Regions from separate parts of the Streptomyces sp. NPDC037273 genome, predicted to be linked through region 2. Evidence: riboswitches for the same ligand, from Rfam matches in the RefSeq annotation. Region 2 holds a riboswitch; each other region holds the start of a gene.

Region 1 (3,175 bases), on a different contig from region 2:
CGTGGACAGCCGGCCCGCCGAAGGGCTAAGCGGAATCTCTTGACACCGGTTAGGGACACCACGTCGCCCGCCCCAGTTCATCTTCCGTTCACCCAGGTTGCTTACGTTCGACGAGCCACTGACGTCAAACGATTGCCTGGGTAAATGGAACACATCACGCTGCTGCTCGCCATTGTGGTCGTGACAGCTCTCGTGTTCGATTTCACGAACGGTTTCCACGACACCGCCAACGCGATGGCCACGACCATCTCGACCGGTGCGCTCAAGCCCAAGACGGCGGTGGCCATGTCCGCCGTTCTGAACCTCGTCGGAGCGTTCCTGTCCGTGGAGGTCGCCAAGACGATCTCCAAGGGCCTGGTCAACGAGGAGGGCATCCAGCCCGAAGTGATCCTCGCCGCGCTCGTCGGCGCGATCCTCTGGAACCTGGTGACCTGGCTGGTCGGCCTGCCGTCCAGCTCCTCCCACGCGCTGATGGGCGGCCTCATCGGTGCGACGATCGCCTCGATCGGCGTCAGCGGTGTCAACGGCGACGTCGTCGTCACCAAGGTCCTCATCCCGGCCATCGCCGCTCCGATCGTCGCGGGCATCGCCGCGATGCTGGGCACGAAGCTGACGTACAAGATCGGCGCCAAGACCGACGAGAAGCACACCGCCAAGGGCTACCGGGTCGGCCAGATCGCCTCCGCCGGCCTCGTCTCCCTCGCCCACGGCACCAACGACGCCCAGAAGACGATGGGCATCATCACCCTCGCCCTGGTCGCCGGCGGCACCCTCGCCCCGGGCTCCAACCCGCCGGTCTGGGTCATCGTGTCCGCGGGCCTGGCGATCGCGCTCGGCACCTACCTCGGCGGCTGGCGCATCATCCGCACCATGGGCAAGGGCCTCACGGACCTCCAGCCGCAGCAGGGCTTCGCCGCCCAGACCAGCGCGGCCACGGTCATCCTGGCCTCCTCCCACCTGGGCTTCTCCCTCTCCACCACGCACTCCGTCTCCGGTGCCGTGATGGGCGCGGGCCTGGGCCGCAAGGGCGGCGTCGTCCGCTGGTCGACGGCCACCCGCATGTTCGTCGCCTGGGGCCTGACCCTGCCGGCCGCCGGCCTGGTCGCCGCGGGAGCCGAGTACATCGCCCGCCAGGGCGACTGGGGCGTCTACACGGTCGCGGCCTTCCTGGTCGCCTCCTGCCTCGGCATCTGGCTGATCTCCCGCCGCCAGGTGGTCGACCACACCAACGTCAACGACGTCGAGGCCGAGGCCGAGGCCGACGGCGTGGTCACCACCGCGATCGCCGCCGTCACCCCGCCGCCGGCCGGCTCCGTCGCCGCCGTCGCGGACGAGGACCTCAAGACCACCATCCCCGCGCCGGTCCCCACGGACCCTGCCGCTCCCCCGGCCCCCGCCGCCGCGGTCTAAGGAACTGGAACCAAGCATGAAGATCGACTGGGCAGCCCTCGGCTCCGTCTTCGGAGTCAGCCTCGTGGCGACCGTCGCCCTGGTGGGCCTCTTCACCCTCGGCATCATCGGCCTCTCCAAGCAGGAGCAGGCCGCCGCCCAGGGCGGCTCCGCCGTCCTGGCCCGCACCGGCGCCTACGCCTGCTTCGCCCTGTGCCTGGCGGCCGTGGCGTACGGCATCTACCTGATCGTCGCCTGACGGTCCCCGGTTACCTCGGCCGGGCGGTCCGCACCTTCGGGAGCGGGCCGCCCGGCCGTCGTGTTTGTGGTGCTCCGCACAGTGACGCGACGCAGGTCAAGGGTGAGTTGACGGGTGTTCTCGGCCCGTGGTGGACTTCCGGGGCCATTACGGCGGCAGCAGAGGAAGCCCGGTGCGAATCCGGCGCGGTCCCGCCACTGTGACCGGATCCGAAGGGTCCGGGAGTCAGGAACTCTCGCCGCCGGTCACGTCGATCCAGGGCGCGGACCCTGAGTGAGGACATAGCGCCATGCCCGGCTGCAGCCGCAGCGTTTCCCGAGCCACCGGTGTCTTCGCGTACGGAGCGGCCCTCGGCCTCGCCGTCGACCGGCTCGTCGGCGATCCCCGCCGCGGCCATCCCGTCGCCGCGTTCGGCCGGGCGGCGGCCGGCGTCGAACGGGCCCTGTGGCACGACCACCGCGGCTGGGGAGCCCTCCACACGGCCGTCTGCGCCGGGACCACCGCCGCCGCCGGCGCCCTCGCCGCCCGTACGGTACGGGGCAGCCGCGCCGCCTCCGTCGCCCTGACCGCGGCCGCCGTCTGGGCCGTCGTCGGCGGGACGACCCTGGGGCGCGAGGCCCGCGCCATCGGCGGCGCGCTGGCCGCCGGGGACCTGGAGGTGGCGCGCGAGCGGCTGCCCCACCTCTGCGGGCGCGACCCGCACTCCCTCGACGGTCCCGCGATGGCCCGCGCGGTCGTCGAATCCGTCGCCGAGAACACCTCCGACGCGGTGGTCGGCGCCCTGTTCTGGGGCGCCGTCGCGGGCGTGCCGGGACTCGTCGGCTTCCGGGCCGTCAACACCCTGGACGCGATGGTCGGGCACAAGTCGCCGCGGCTGCGCCGCTTCGGCTGGGCCTCGGCCCGGCTCGACGACGTGGCCGGCTGGCCCGGGGCGCGCCTCACCGCCGCCCTGGCGACCGTCGCCGGCGGGAACCCGCGCGGGGCCGTACGGGCCTGGCGGGCGGACGCGGCGAAGCACCCCAGCCCCAACGCAGGACCCGTCGAGGCCTCCTTCGCGGGCTCCCTCGGCGTGCGGCTCGGCGGCACCCTCGCGTACGGCGGCCGGGTCGAGCACCGGCCCGTGCTCAACGGGGAGGGGCGGGCCGTCGAGGTCGCCGACATCGAGCGGGCGGTCCGGCTGTCCCGCCGGGTCACCGGACTGACCCTGGCCGCCTGCGTGGGCGGCCGGCTGATCGCGAGCGCGCTGAAGCGGAGGAACGCATGAGGGGTGGCGGACTGCTCGTCGCCGGGACCACGTCGGACGCCGGCAAGAGCGTCGTGACGGCCGGCATCTGCCGCTGGCTGGTCCGGCAGGGGATCAAGGTCGCACCGTTCAAGGGACAGAACATGTCCCTCAACTCCTTCGTCACCCGCGAGGGCGCCGAGATCGGCCGCGCCCAGGCCATGCAGGCGCAGGCCGCGCGCGTCGAAGCGACCGCCCTGATGAACCCGGTGCTGCTCAAGCCCGGCAGCGACCGCTCCAGCCAG
Region 2 (3,175 bases):
GAGGTGGAAGAGGGCGGTGGGGGCGTTGCCGATGGCGACGACGGAGCCTTCGAGGCGGTCGCGCCAGAGTTCGAGGGCGGCGGCGGAGCGGGTGGTGCCGAGGTCGGCGGCGAGGGCGGGGAGGGCCGGGTCGGAGAGCGCGCAGATCACCTCGTTGTCGGCGGGCAGCCGCTTGCGGGTGACGCCGCTGGCGACCATCTGGGCGTCGCAGAGGATCGGCGCGCCGGCCTGGAGGGCGGCGCGGGCGCGGGAGACGACCTGGGGCGAGTAGGCGATATCGCTGACGAGGTCGGTCATGCCGCAGGCGTGGATCATCCGGACCGCCACCTGGGCGACGTCGGCGGGCAGGCCCGCCAGATCCGCCTCGGCGCGGATCGTGGCAAAGGACCGGCGGTAGATCTCCGCCCCGTCCTTCTCGTAGTCGAACATGCTGGTGCTCTCGCTCATCTCGTCAGCGGGTGGGTGGCCGTGCGGGCCGTGGTGACTGCTTCGGGCAGGGCGGTACGGGGGGTGGGGACGCCGTCCACCAGGTAGGCGCCGTCGGCGGTGGCGACGACGTCGACCCAGGTGCCGTGCGGGTGGCCGCAGCGGCGCTCGCATCCGGAGTAGTGGACGGGGAGACCGCGTACGGGGCCCGGGGCGGCGTCGGCGCGGACGTCCGCGAGGGACTTGGCGCAGCCGGGGCGGCCGGTGCAGGCGGTGACGTTCACCCAGGGGGAGCCGGGGTCGGTGATGAGGCCGTGCTCGGCGAGTCCGGGGCGGTTCGGGGACGTTCCCACGATCACGGCGCCGCGCCACGGCGTCAGCCGTACCTCCTCGGCGGGCAGCAGTGCCCGCAGCTGGGCCGCGGTGAGGCGGCCGAGGGGTGCGAGGACGTAGTGGGCGGCGGGGCCGAGCGGGCCGGGGGCGGGCGGGGGCCCGTAGAGCAGCAGCGATTCCGCCGGGGTCACGGGCTGCGCCGTGATGCCCGCCCGGTCGAGGGCGTCCGCCAGGCCGGGGGCGTACCCCTCGGGGAGCTCCGCGACCCGCCAGGCGCCGGTTCCGGCCGTGCGTGCGGCGTCCAGGAAGGCCCCGGCGGCGGCGAGCGCGGCGCGGGGGGCGTCGGCTCCGGCGACCCGGAACGCCCGCCCGCCGACGTACAGGAGCGCCGACTCCCCCTCCACTGCGACCAAGGTCACATCTCCGCCGAGCCCGGCCACGTCCCCGCGCCCGTCGTCGAGGACGAAGAGGAAACGGCCGGAAAGCGTTGCCGCCCACGGTTCGGCGCAGAGGAGGGCGTCGAGTTCCCTGGCCCACAACTGGACCTCGGGACCGCCGAGTCCGTCGAGGCCGGCGGCGGGGGAGACGACGATGTTGCGGACGCGCTCGTGCGTGGACGAGGGCAGCAGGCCCGCGTCCGCGAGCAGCGCGGCGAGCTCCGCGCCGCAGCCGTCCGCGAGGCCGCGGAGCTCCGCGTTGCCCCGGGAGGTGATGCTGACCGACCCGTCGCCCAGGGACTCCGCCGCGTCCGCCAGCGCCTCGACCTGACGTGCGGTCAGTCTGCCTGCGGGGAGGCGCAGTCGGGCCAGGCCGCCGTCGTCGGCGGCGTGCAGGCGCAGCGCCCCGGGGCAGGCGTCGCCACGGTCCCTTGCGGGGGGTTCGTTCCGCTCGGGCGTCGAGGGTGGGGTGGGCGGCATGGCGGCGAGCATACCCACGGGGAACGGGCCGCTCACCGGGTGTGATCCGGCCGACTCCCCGGCTCTCTTCGGCCTGTCCGCGCCACGATCTAGGATGCAGATCGGCATGGGGTCCCAGGACCCCGGGGAGGAAGCCCGGTGAGAATCCGGCGCGGTCCCGCCACTGTGAGCCCGTACCGGCCGAGCCGGCACGGGTGAGTCAGGAACTCCTGCCATCCATACGACCACCCGGGGCGCGGACAACCCCGAGGAAGGCCTGCGCACGCCATGCTGCTCCTGCTGTCGCACTCCGACACCGACCTGCTCAGCGCCCGCGCGGCGAACGCCGCCGCGACCGGACCGGTGGAGTACCGCTTCGCCAACCCGGCCCGCCTTCCCCTCGCCGACCTCGCCGGCCTCCTCGACGAGGCCGAACTCGTCGTCGTCCGCCTCCTCGGCGGGCTCCGCTCCTGGCAGGAGGGGATCGACGCGATCCGCGCCGCCGGGAAGCCGGTCGTCGTCCTCAGCGGCGAACAGGCCCCCGACGCCCAGCTGATGGAGGCCTCCACCGTCCCCGTCGGCGTCGCCACCGAGGCCCACGCCTACCTGGCGCACGGCGGCCCGGCGAACCTGGAGCAGCTGGCCCGCTTCCTCTCCGACACCGTCCTGCTCACCGGCCACGGCTTCGAGGCCCCGGCGGCCGCCCCCACCTGGGGCCCGCTGGAGCGCACCCCGCGCCGCACCGAGGGCCCGACGGTGGCCGTGCTCTACTACCGCGCCCACCACATGAGCGGGAACACCGCCTTCGTCGGCGCCCTCTGCGACGCGATCGAGGACGCCGGCGCCCAGGCCCTGCCGCTGTACGTGGCGTCCCTGCGGGCCCCCGAGGCCGAGCTCGTCGCCACCCTCGGCGGCGCCGACGCGATCGTCACGACCGTCCTCGCGGCCGGCGGCACGAAGCCCGCCGAGGCGCAGGCCGGCGGCGACGAAGAAGCGTGGGACGCGGGGGCGCTGGCCGCGCTCGACGTGCCGATCCTCCAGGCGCTGTGCCTGACCGGCTCGCGCTCGGCGTGGGAGGAGAACGACGAGGGCCTGTCGCCGCTCGACGCCGCCAGCCAGGTCGCCGTGCCCGAGTTCGACGGCCGGCTCATCACCGTCCCGTTCTCCTTCAAGGAGATCGACGCCGACGGCCTGCCCGCGTACGTCGCCGACGCCGAGCGCGCGGCCCGCGTCGCCGGCATCGCCGTCCGGCACGCCCGGCTCCGCCACATCCCGAACGCCGAGAAGAAGCTGGCGCTCGTCCTCTCCGCGTACCCGACGAAGCACTCCCGCATCGGCAACGCGGTCGGCCTCGACACCCCCGCCTCCGCGGTCGCGCTGCTCCGCCGCCTGATCGCCGAGGGCTACGACTTCGGGCCCGAGGCCGAGCTGCCCGGTCTGGTCTCCGGCGACGGCGACGAGCTGATCTACGCCCTCATCGAGGCCGGCGGCCACGACCAGGACTGGCTCACCGAGGAGCA
Region 3 (3,175 bases), on a different contig from region 2:
GGCAGCATGAACGCCTACGCCCCCGGCCCGCGGGTGTCACGACCGGCAGCGCGGTCGCCGTCGGCGGGCGCGTCGGGGCCGTCGGCCGCCGTCGTGGCGGAGCCGGGCCCCTCGGCCGGCACCTCACCCGCCCCATCCGCCTCAGCCGCCCCTCCGGCCTTCGCCGCCAGCGCCGTCCCCTGCCGCCGCCCGCGCCGCAGGCCGAAGTAGTACGCAAGGACCCCCGCGCCCAGCGCCGCCTGGAGGGCGAACAACGCGGACTCGATCTCGCCGGACGGCGGTTCGTACAGGGGGCTGAACCAGGGCTCGTAGTCGGGCTCGAGCTCGGTGATCGCGGTCTCGGCCTCCGCGTCGGAGCCGGTGAACGGGGCTTCCTTGTGGTCGCCCAGGCCGAGCACGAGCGGCAGGACCGCGAGCGCGACGACGACGAGCAGCAGCAGGCCGTTGATCTTCGCGTTGCGGCTGATCTTGCGGCTGATCTTGGGGCTCATCGGGTGGCCGCCTCGTCCTGGAGTTCCGTGCGCGGGCGGGGGAGCACGCCCAGGCGGGTCAGATCACCCTTGCTGGACTGGGTGAGGAGCCGCATCACGAGCACGGTGAGCAGGCCCTCGCTGACGGCGAGCGGAATCTGCGTCACCGCGAAGATCCCGCCGAACTTGGCGAGCGCGCCGGGCACGCCGCTGCCGGGGTCGGGGAAGGCGAGCGCCAGCTGCACGCTGGTGACGCAGTACGTGGAGAGGTCGGCGACGAACGCGCCGAAGAAGACGGCGACCATCAGGGGCGTACCGAACTTCCGCAGCAGCCGGTAGGTCCCGTAACCCGCCCAGGGCCCGACGATCGCCATCGAGAAGGCGTTCGCGCCGAGCGTGGTGAGGCCGCCGTGGGCGAGCAGCAGCGCCTGGAACAGCAGGGTGATCGTGCCGAGGACGGCCATGATCGGCGGCCGGAACAGGATCGCGCCCAGGCCCGTACCGGTCGGATGGGAGCAACTACCCGTCACCGAAGGCAACTTGAGCGCCGAGAGGACGAACGTGAAGGCGCCGGACGCGCCGAGCAGCAGGGTGGATTCGGGGTTCGACCGCACCTCGCGGGTCAGCGCGCGGACCCCGTGGACGACGAACGGGGCGGCCGCGACGCCCCAGGCGGCGGCGTGCGCAGGGGGAAGATACCCCTCGGCTATATGCATGGTCGGGAGACCTCTCCAGCACCTCGTGGATGGACAACGCACCCTGGCCGGTCTCCTGGCTGACGGTCATGCCGTCCGACTCCGCCTTCCCACACCCCGACGGTCTCCCGTCGCGGTCCAGTGGCTTCCCCGAGGGCGTTCCCGCGGGGGTGGAGCCGGACCTCCCGATCACAGTGGCGAGGGCCGCACCGGTACTTCACCGGTTTCCCGTACACCAAGGCCCTGCGACATTAGTGCGTTGACCAGGTACATCACAACACGGTCGCCACCCGGTGCGGCCTCTCCGTCACTCCGCGCACCCACCCCCGAGGCCCGTTCCCGGCGGTGTACGTACGCCTCCGCGCCTCATTCCTTGCGGTAGCCGTACGCCTCCGAAGCCGCCGCCACCACCGCCTCGATGTCCCCGCCGACACTCGCCGTCACCAGCGCCGCGACCGCCCCCTCGACGAACGGCGCGTCCACCAGACGCGCCCCTTCGGGCAGTTCGTCCCCCTCGGCCAGCAGGGCCTTCACGGTGAGCACGGCACTCCCCAGATCGACCAGGAGCGCCACCCCGGCCCCCCGGTCGACCTCCTTCGCCGCCTCCGCGATCAGCTCGGAACTCGTCCCGAGCCCCCCGTCGGCGGTCCCGCCCGCCGGCGCCACCGGCGCCAGCTCCCCACCGCCCGCGAGCCCCCGCGCCAACTCGGCCACCGCCCCCGCCACCGCCGCACTGTGCGACACGAGCACGATGCCGACATGCGCGGAACCGGCACCCGCCGGACCCCCGCGCGCCCCGCCCGCCTCCGGAGCCGTACAGCCGCCCTCCCCGCTCACGACACCCCCTCCGCGTCCGCGGTCTCCGCGAGCGTCGCGAACAGCAGCGCCGAGGACGTCGCACCCGGGTCCTGATGCCCGACGGACCGCTCGCCCAGGTAGCTCGCCCTGCCCTTGCGGGCCACCAGGGGTACGGTCCCCACGGCACCCTCATCGGCCGCCCGGCGCGCCGCGCCGAACGAGTCCCGCAGGGCCTCCACGGCCGGCGTCAGCGCGTCCAGCATCGTCTTGTCGCCGACCTGCGCGCCGCCGAGCTGGGACACCGCGGCGACGCCCGCGCCCAACGCGTCGGCGAGCCGCGCGCGGCCGATCCGCTCGTCCTCGCCGAGGGCCTTCCCGGCGCGGCGGAGGAGCGTCCCGTACAAGGGCCCCGACGCGCCGCCGACGGTGGAGATGAGCTGTCGCCCGGCGGCGGTGAGCACCGCTCCGGGCAAGGCCGGCGGTTCCTTGGCCAGCGTCTCGGTCACGGCGGCGAAGCCGCGCTTGAGGTTGGCGCCGTGGTCGGCGTCGCCGATCGCCGAGTCGAGCTCGGTCAGCCGGTCCGCCTCGCGCTCGACGGCCGCGGCGACCGCCGCGAGCCAGCGCACCAGGAACTCCGCACCGAAGGTCTCCGTCATGCCCCCACCATCTCCTTCTCCCTCTCCCCTTGCGACCTCGCCCGTGTCCCCACGGCCCGACTCACCGCCCCCAGCGCAGCGCGGGCGTCTCCACCGGAGCGTCCCAGAGCCGCAGCAGTTCCTCGTCCACCTGGCACAACGACACGGAGCAGCCGGCCATGTCGAGCGACGTCACATAGTTTCCGACGAGCGTCCGCGCCACGGGCACACGCCGCTCCGCGAGCACCCGCTGCACCTCCGCGTTGAAGCCGTACAGCTCCAGGAGCGGAGTGCCGCCCATCCCGTTCACGAGGACGAGCACCGGCCCCGTCGGGCGCAGGTCCTCGACGACCGCGTCCACCGCGAAGTCGGCGATCTCCCCCGACGTCATCATGGCCCGCCGCTCACGCCCCGGCTCGCCGTGGATCCCGACACCCAACTCCAGCTCCCCCTCGGGGAGATCGAACGTCGGACTGCCCTTCGCAGGCGTCGTGCACGCGCTCAGCGCCACCCCGAACGACCGCGACCGTTCGTTCACCCGTCGCGCGATCGCCTCCACCCGCTCCAGCGGCGCCCC
Region 4 (3,175 bases), on a different contig from region 2:
TGAGGACGCCGACGGGGATGTCCTGGGGCGCGGCGACGGTCCGGGCGCCGAGGTCGGCGAGGACGAGGGCGAGCGCGCCGCCGAGCGCGGCGACGGGGAGGAGGCGGCGGTGCGGGGCGCCGACGGCGAGGCGGGCGGCGTGCGGGGCCATCAGGCCGATGAAGCCGACGGCTCCGCTGGCGGCGACCATGACGGCGGTGACGAGGGAGGCGAGGACGAAGACGGCGGCGCGGAAGCGGGCGGTGTCGAGGCCGAGGACGGTGGCGCCCTCCTCGCCGGTGAGGAGCAGGTCGAGGGGGCGGGCGAGGGCGAGGAGGGCGCCGACGCCGAGGGCGAGGACGGCGGCGGGCAGGGCGAGGGTGTCCCAGCGGGCGCTGCCGAGTCCGCCGAGGGACCAGTACAGGGCTTCCTGGAACTGTTCGGGCCGGCCGGCGACGACGAGGAGCAGGGTGGCGAGGGCGGACAGGATGTAGGAGACGGCGACTCCGGCGAGGACGAGCCGGGTGCCGGTCATGGTCCCGCCGCGGCGCGCGAGCCCGTAGACGAGGACGAGGGCGAGGAGGGCGCCGGCGAAGGCTCCGGCGGGCAGGGCGAGCGTGGTGGTGACCCCTCCCCCGATGCCGAGGACCAGGACGAGGACGGCGCCGGCGGAGGCTCCGGAGGAGATCCCGAGGAGGAAGGGGTCGGCGAGCCGGTTGCGTACGAGGGCCTGGAGGACGGCGCCGACGACGGCGAGTCCGGCGCCGACGACGGTCCCGAGGAGGACCCGGGGCAGGCGTACGTCGAGCACGATCGTCCGGTACGGCGAGGGGCCCGCCCGCCCGGTGAGGGCGTCGAGGACCTGGCCGGGCGGGACGCGGACGGAGCCGAGGGCGAGGGAGGCGAGCGCGGCGGCGGCGAGGGCGAGGACGAGTCCGGCGACGACGAGCGCGTACCGGACGGGGCGCGCGGGGGCCGGGGCCCGGACGGGAGTCGTCCGGGCCGGCGGGAGGGTCGCGGTCACCGGGCGGCGGGGTGGAGCTGGGCGGCGAGCTTGTCGACGGCGGCGGGGACGCGGACGCCGAGGACGGTGTCGGAGAGCGGCAGGACGGCGAACCTGCGGTTCCTGATCGCGGGGACGTCCTTGAGCGCGGGGTCGTCGAGGAGCCGCTTCTTCTTCTGTTCGACGGTGGTGGAGCCGTAGTCGTAGATCACGACGACCTCGGGGCGGCGGTCGACGACCTGTTCCCAGGTGGCGTCGCCGAAGGCCTTGTCGAGGTCGGCGAAGACGTTCCGGCCGCCGGCGCGGGTGATGAGCTCGTCGCCGATGCCCTTGCCGCCCGCGGTGAAGGCGGTCTTGTCGCCGCTGTCGTACACGAAGACGGAGACGGGTTCGACGCCGGCGAGCCGCTTCGCGGTGGCGGAGACGCCGGCGCGGGCCTGCCGGATCCATGCCTCCGCCCGGTCTCCGACGCCGAACGTGCGGCCGGTCTCGCGGACTTCGCGGTAGAGGTCCTCGACGGAGGGCGAACCCGTGGGGCAGTACTCGGTGTTGAGCCGGGTGTGGATGCCGGAGCGCCCGAGGTCGTCACGGCTGCGGCCGTCCTTGGCGGAGAAGGCCGAGGAGTAACCGCCGTACACGAAGTCGGGATTGGCCGCGAGGAGCGCCTCCTTGGACGGGTACTCCTTCGCCAGGACGGGGACGGAGTCGTACGCCTTCTTGTAGGCGGGCAGGATCGCGTCGTCGAGGTACGCGGTGCCGACGAGCGACTTCTCCAGGCCGAGGGCCAGCATGATCTCGGTGACGTGCTGGTTCATGGCGACCGCGCGCTTCGGCGGCGCCTGGTAGGTGGTCGTCACTCCGCAGTTGGTGACGGTGTACGGGAATCCCGCGGCGGGTTTCGCGGCGGGCGCGGCGGCCTCGGGGGCGGCCGAGCAGGCGGCGAGCAGGGGGATCAGTGCGGCTGCGGACAGCAGCGGGCGGCGCCAGGACATGCGGGAACAGGCCTCCTCCGGGGATTTCCACGTCCCCGATCGGCGGTGAGAAGGCGGCAGGTCAGTTCCTGGCTTCCGCCCCGACGGGGGGGGGCGGTCACAGTGGCGGGACCGTGCCGGATTCGCACCGGCTTCCTGGGTCCTGCCGCCCGTTGGTCCCGGCCAGTCTCTCACTCGGGCCAGGACGAGTCGCGGATGGTGCTCACGAAGTCGCCGGGGACGAAGCCGGGCACGTAGTGGCGGAGCACGTCGGCCTTGACGTTGCCGAAGGTGGTGCCGGGTTTGGGCGCGATGCCCTCGGCGAAGGCCGCCAGGATGCGGTTCTTGAAGTCGGGCCGGGGGTGGGCGGCGACGATCGCGGCCCGGTCCTCCGGGGTGACGGCGGCGGGGTCGTCGTAGCCGATGCCGAGCACGTCGTACTCGACTCCGGCCGTCACGAGCGCCACCTCGGGCTCCATGAACTCCGGTACGCCGGGGGTGGTGTGCAGGGCGATGGCGGTCCAGACGCGGCGGACGGCGTCCTCGTCGGCGCCCTGGCCCCGGAGGAACGCGGCGGCCTCCTCGGCCCCGTCGACCTCGAAGCGGCGGCCGCTCCCCCGGTGCTTCTCGCCGAGGCCGAGGTCGTGGAACATCGCGCCGACGTAGAGCAGTTCGGGGTCGAACGCGAGGCCGCGGGCGCGGCCCTGGAGGGCGCCGAAGAGGTAGACGCGGCGGGAGTGGTCGTACACGAGGTCGCCGGTGGTGTCGCGGACGAGTTCGGTGGCGGCGGTGGCGAGCTTGCTGTCGGGGATGAGCTGCATCGGGTTCATGGGGCAAGCCTCGTCGCCGGCGGGGCGGGCCCGCCATGTCCTCAGGGACAGGCATCCCACAGAATCGGACACATGACGACGACGCACGAGGTGTGGGTGTTCGCCTTCGACGGGGTCAGGCTGCTCGATGTCTCGGCCCCGCTGGAGGTGTTCTCGACGGCCGGGTCCGGTTACCGGGTGCGGGTGTGCACGCCCGACGGGCGGGACGTACGGACCTCCTGCGGGCTGCGGATCGGCGCGGACCGGGCGGCCGGGGAGGTCACGGGCGCGGACACGCTGCTCGTGCCCGGGGCGGTGGACGTGGAGCGGTGCGTGGCGGCGGCGCCGGTGGTGGCGGGGCTCGCGGCGCGCTCGGGGCGGGTGGCGTCGGTGTGCACGGGCGCGTTCGCGCT

The links. Region 2 has a riboswitch for cobalamin ahead of cobN (cobaltochelatase subunit CobN). Riboswitches for the same ligand answer to the same signal wherever they lie in the genome.
Region 1: it holds a riboswitch for cobalamin, as region 2 does, so the genes downstream of both, ACZ7G1_RS32310 (cobalamin biosynthesis protein) here and cobN (cobaltochelatase subunit CobN) in region 2, are expected to answer to the same signal.
Region 3: it holds a riboswitch for cobalamin, as region 2 does, so the genes downstream of both, ACZ7G1_RS01765 (energy-coupling factor ABC transporter permease) here and cobN (cobaltochelatase subunit CobN) in region 2, are expected to answer to the same signal.
Region 4: it holds a riboswitch for cobalamin, as region 2 does, so the genes downstream of both, ACZ7G1_RS33275 (ABC transporter substrate-binding protein) here and cobN (cobaltochelatase subunit CobN) in region 2, are expected to answer to the same signal.

What each region holds. Positions count from the first base shown of each region.
Region 1 is NZ_JBVJVO010000016.1:133,588-136,762, reverse strand. Features, by position in the region: gene ACZ7G1_RS32320 (inorganic phosphate transporter) at 145-1,410, shown strand; gene ACZ7G1_RS32315 (hypothetical protein) at 1,427-1,648, shown strand; cobalamin riboswitch at 1,763-1,902, shown strand; gene ACZ7G1_RS32310 (cobalamin biosynthesis protein) at 1,938-2,912, shown strand; gene ACZ7G1_RS32305 (cobyric acid synthase) at 2,909-3,175, shown strand, end outside.
Region 2 is NZ_JBVJVO010000006.1:416,537-419,711, forward strand. Features, by position in the region: gene ACZ7G1_RS19470 (precorrin-8X methylmutase) at 1-447, opposite strand, end outside; gene ACZ7G1_RS19475 (cobalamin biosynthesis protein CobG) at 444-1,688, opposite strand; cobalamin riboswitch at 1,772-1,897, shown strand; gene cobN (cobaltochelatase subunit CobN) at 1,944-3,175, shown strand, end outside.
Region 3 is NZ_JBVJVO010000001.1:398,319-401,493, forward strand. Features, by position in the region: gene cbiQ (cobalt ECF transporter T component CbiQ) at 1-8, opposite strand, end outside; gene ACZ7G1_RS01760 (energy-coupling factor ABC transporter substrate-binding protein) at 15-467, opposite strand; gene ACZ7G1_RS01765 (energy-coupling factor ABC transporter permease) at 488-1,186, opposite strand; cobalamin riboswitch at 1,215-1,447, opposite strand; gene ACZ7G1_RS01770 (PTS-dependent dihydroxyacetone kinase phosphotransferase subunit DhaM) at 1,532-1,918, opposite strand; gene dhaL (dihydroxyacetone kinase subunit DhaL) at 1,999-2,619, opposite strand; gene dhaK (dihydroxyacetone kinase subunit DhaK) at 2,681-3,175, opposite strand, start outside.
Region 4 is NZ_JBVJVO010000017.1:133,302-136,476, forward strand. Features, by position in the region: gene ACZ7G1_RS33270 (FecCD family ABC transporter permease) at 1-1,003, opposite strand, end outside; gene ACZ7G1_RS33275 (ABC transporter substrate-binding protein) at 1,000-1,974, opposite strand; cobalamin riboswitch at 2,017-2,152, opposite strand; gene ACZ7G1_RS33280 (HD domain-containing protein) at 2,145-2,783, opposite strand; gene ACZ7G1_RS33285 (GlxA family transcriptional regulator) at 2,856-3,175, shown strand, end outside.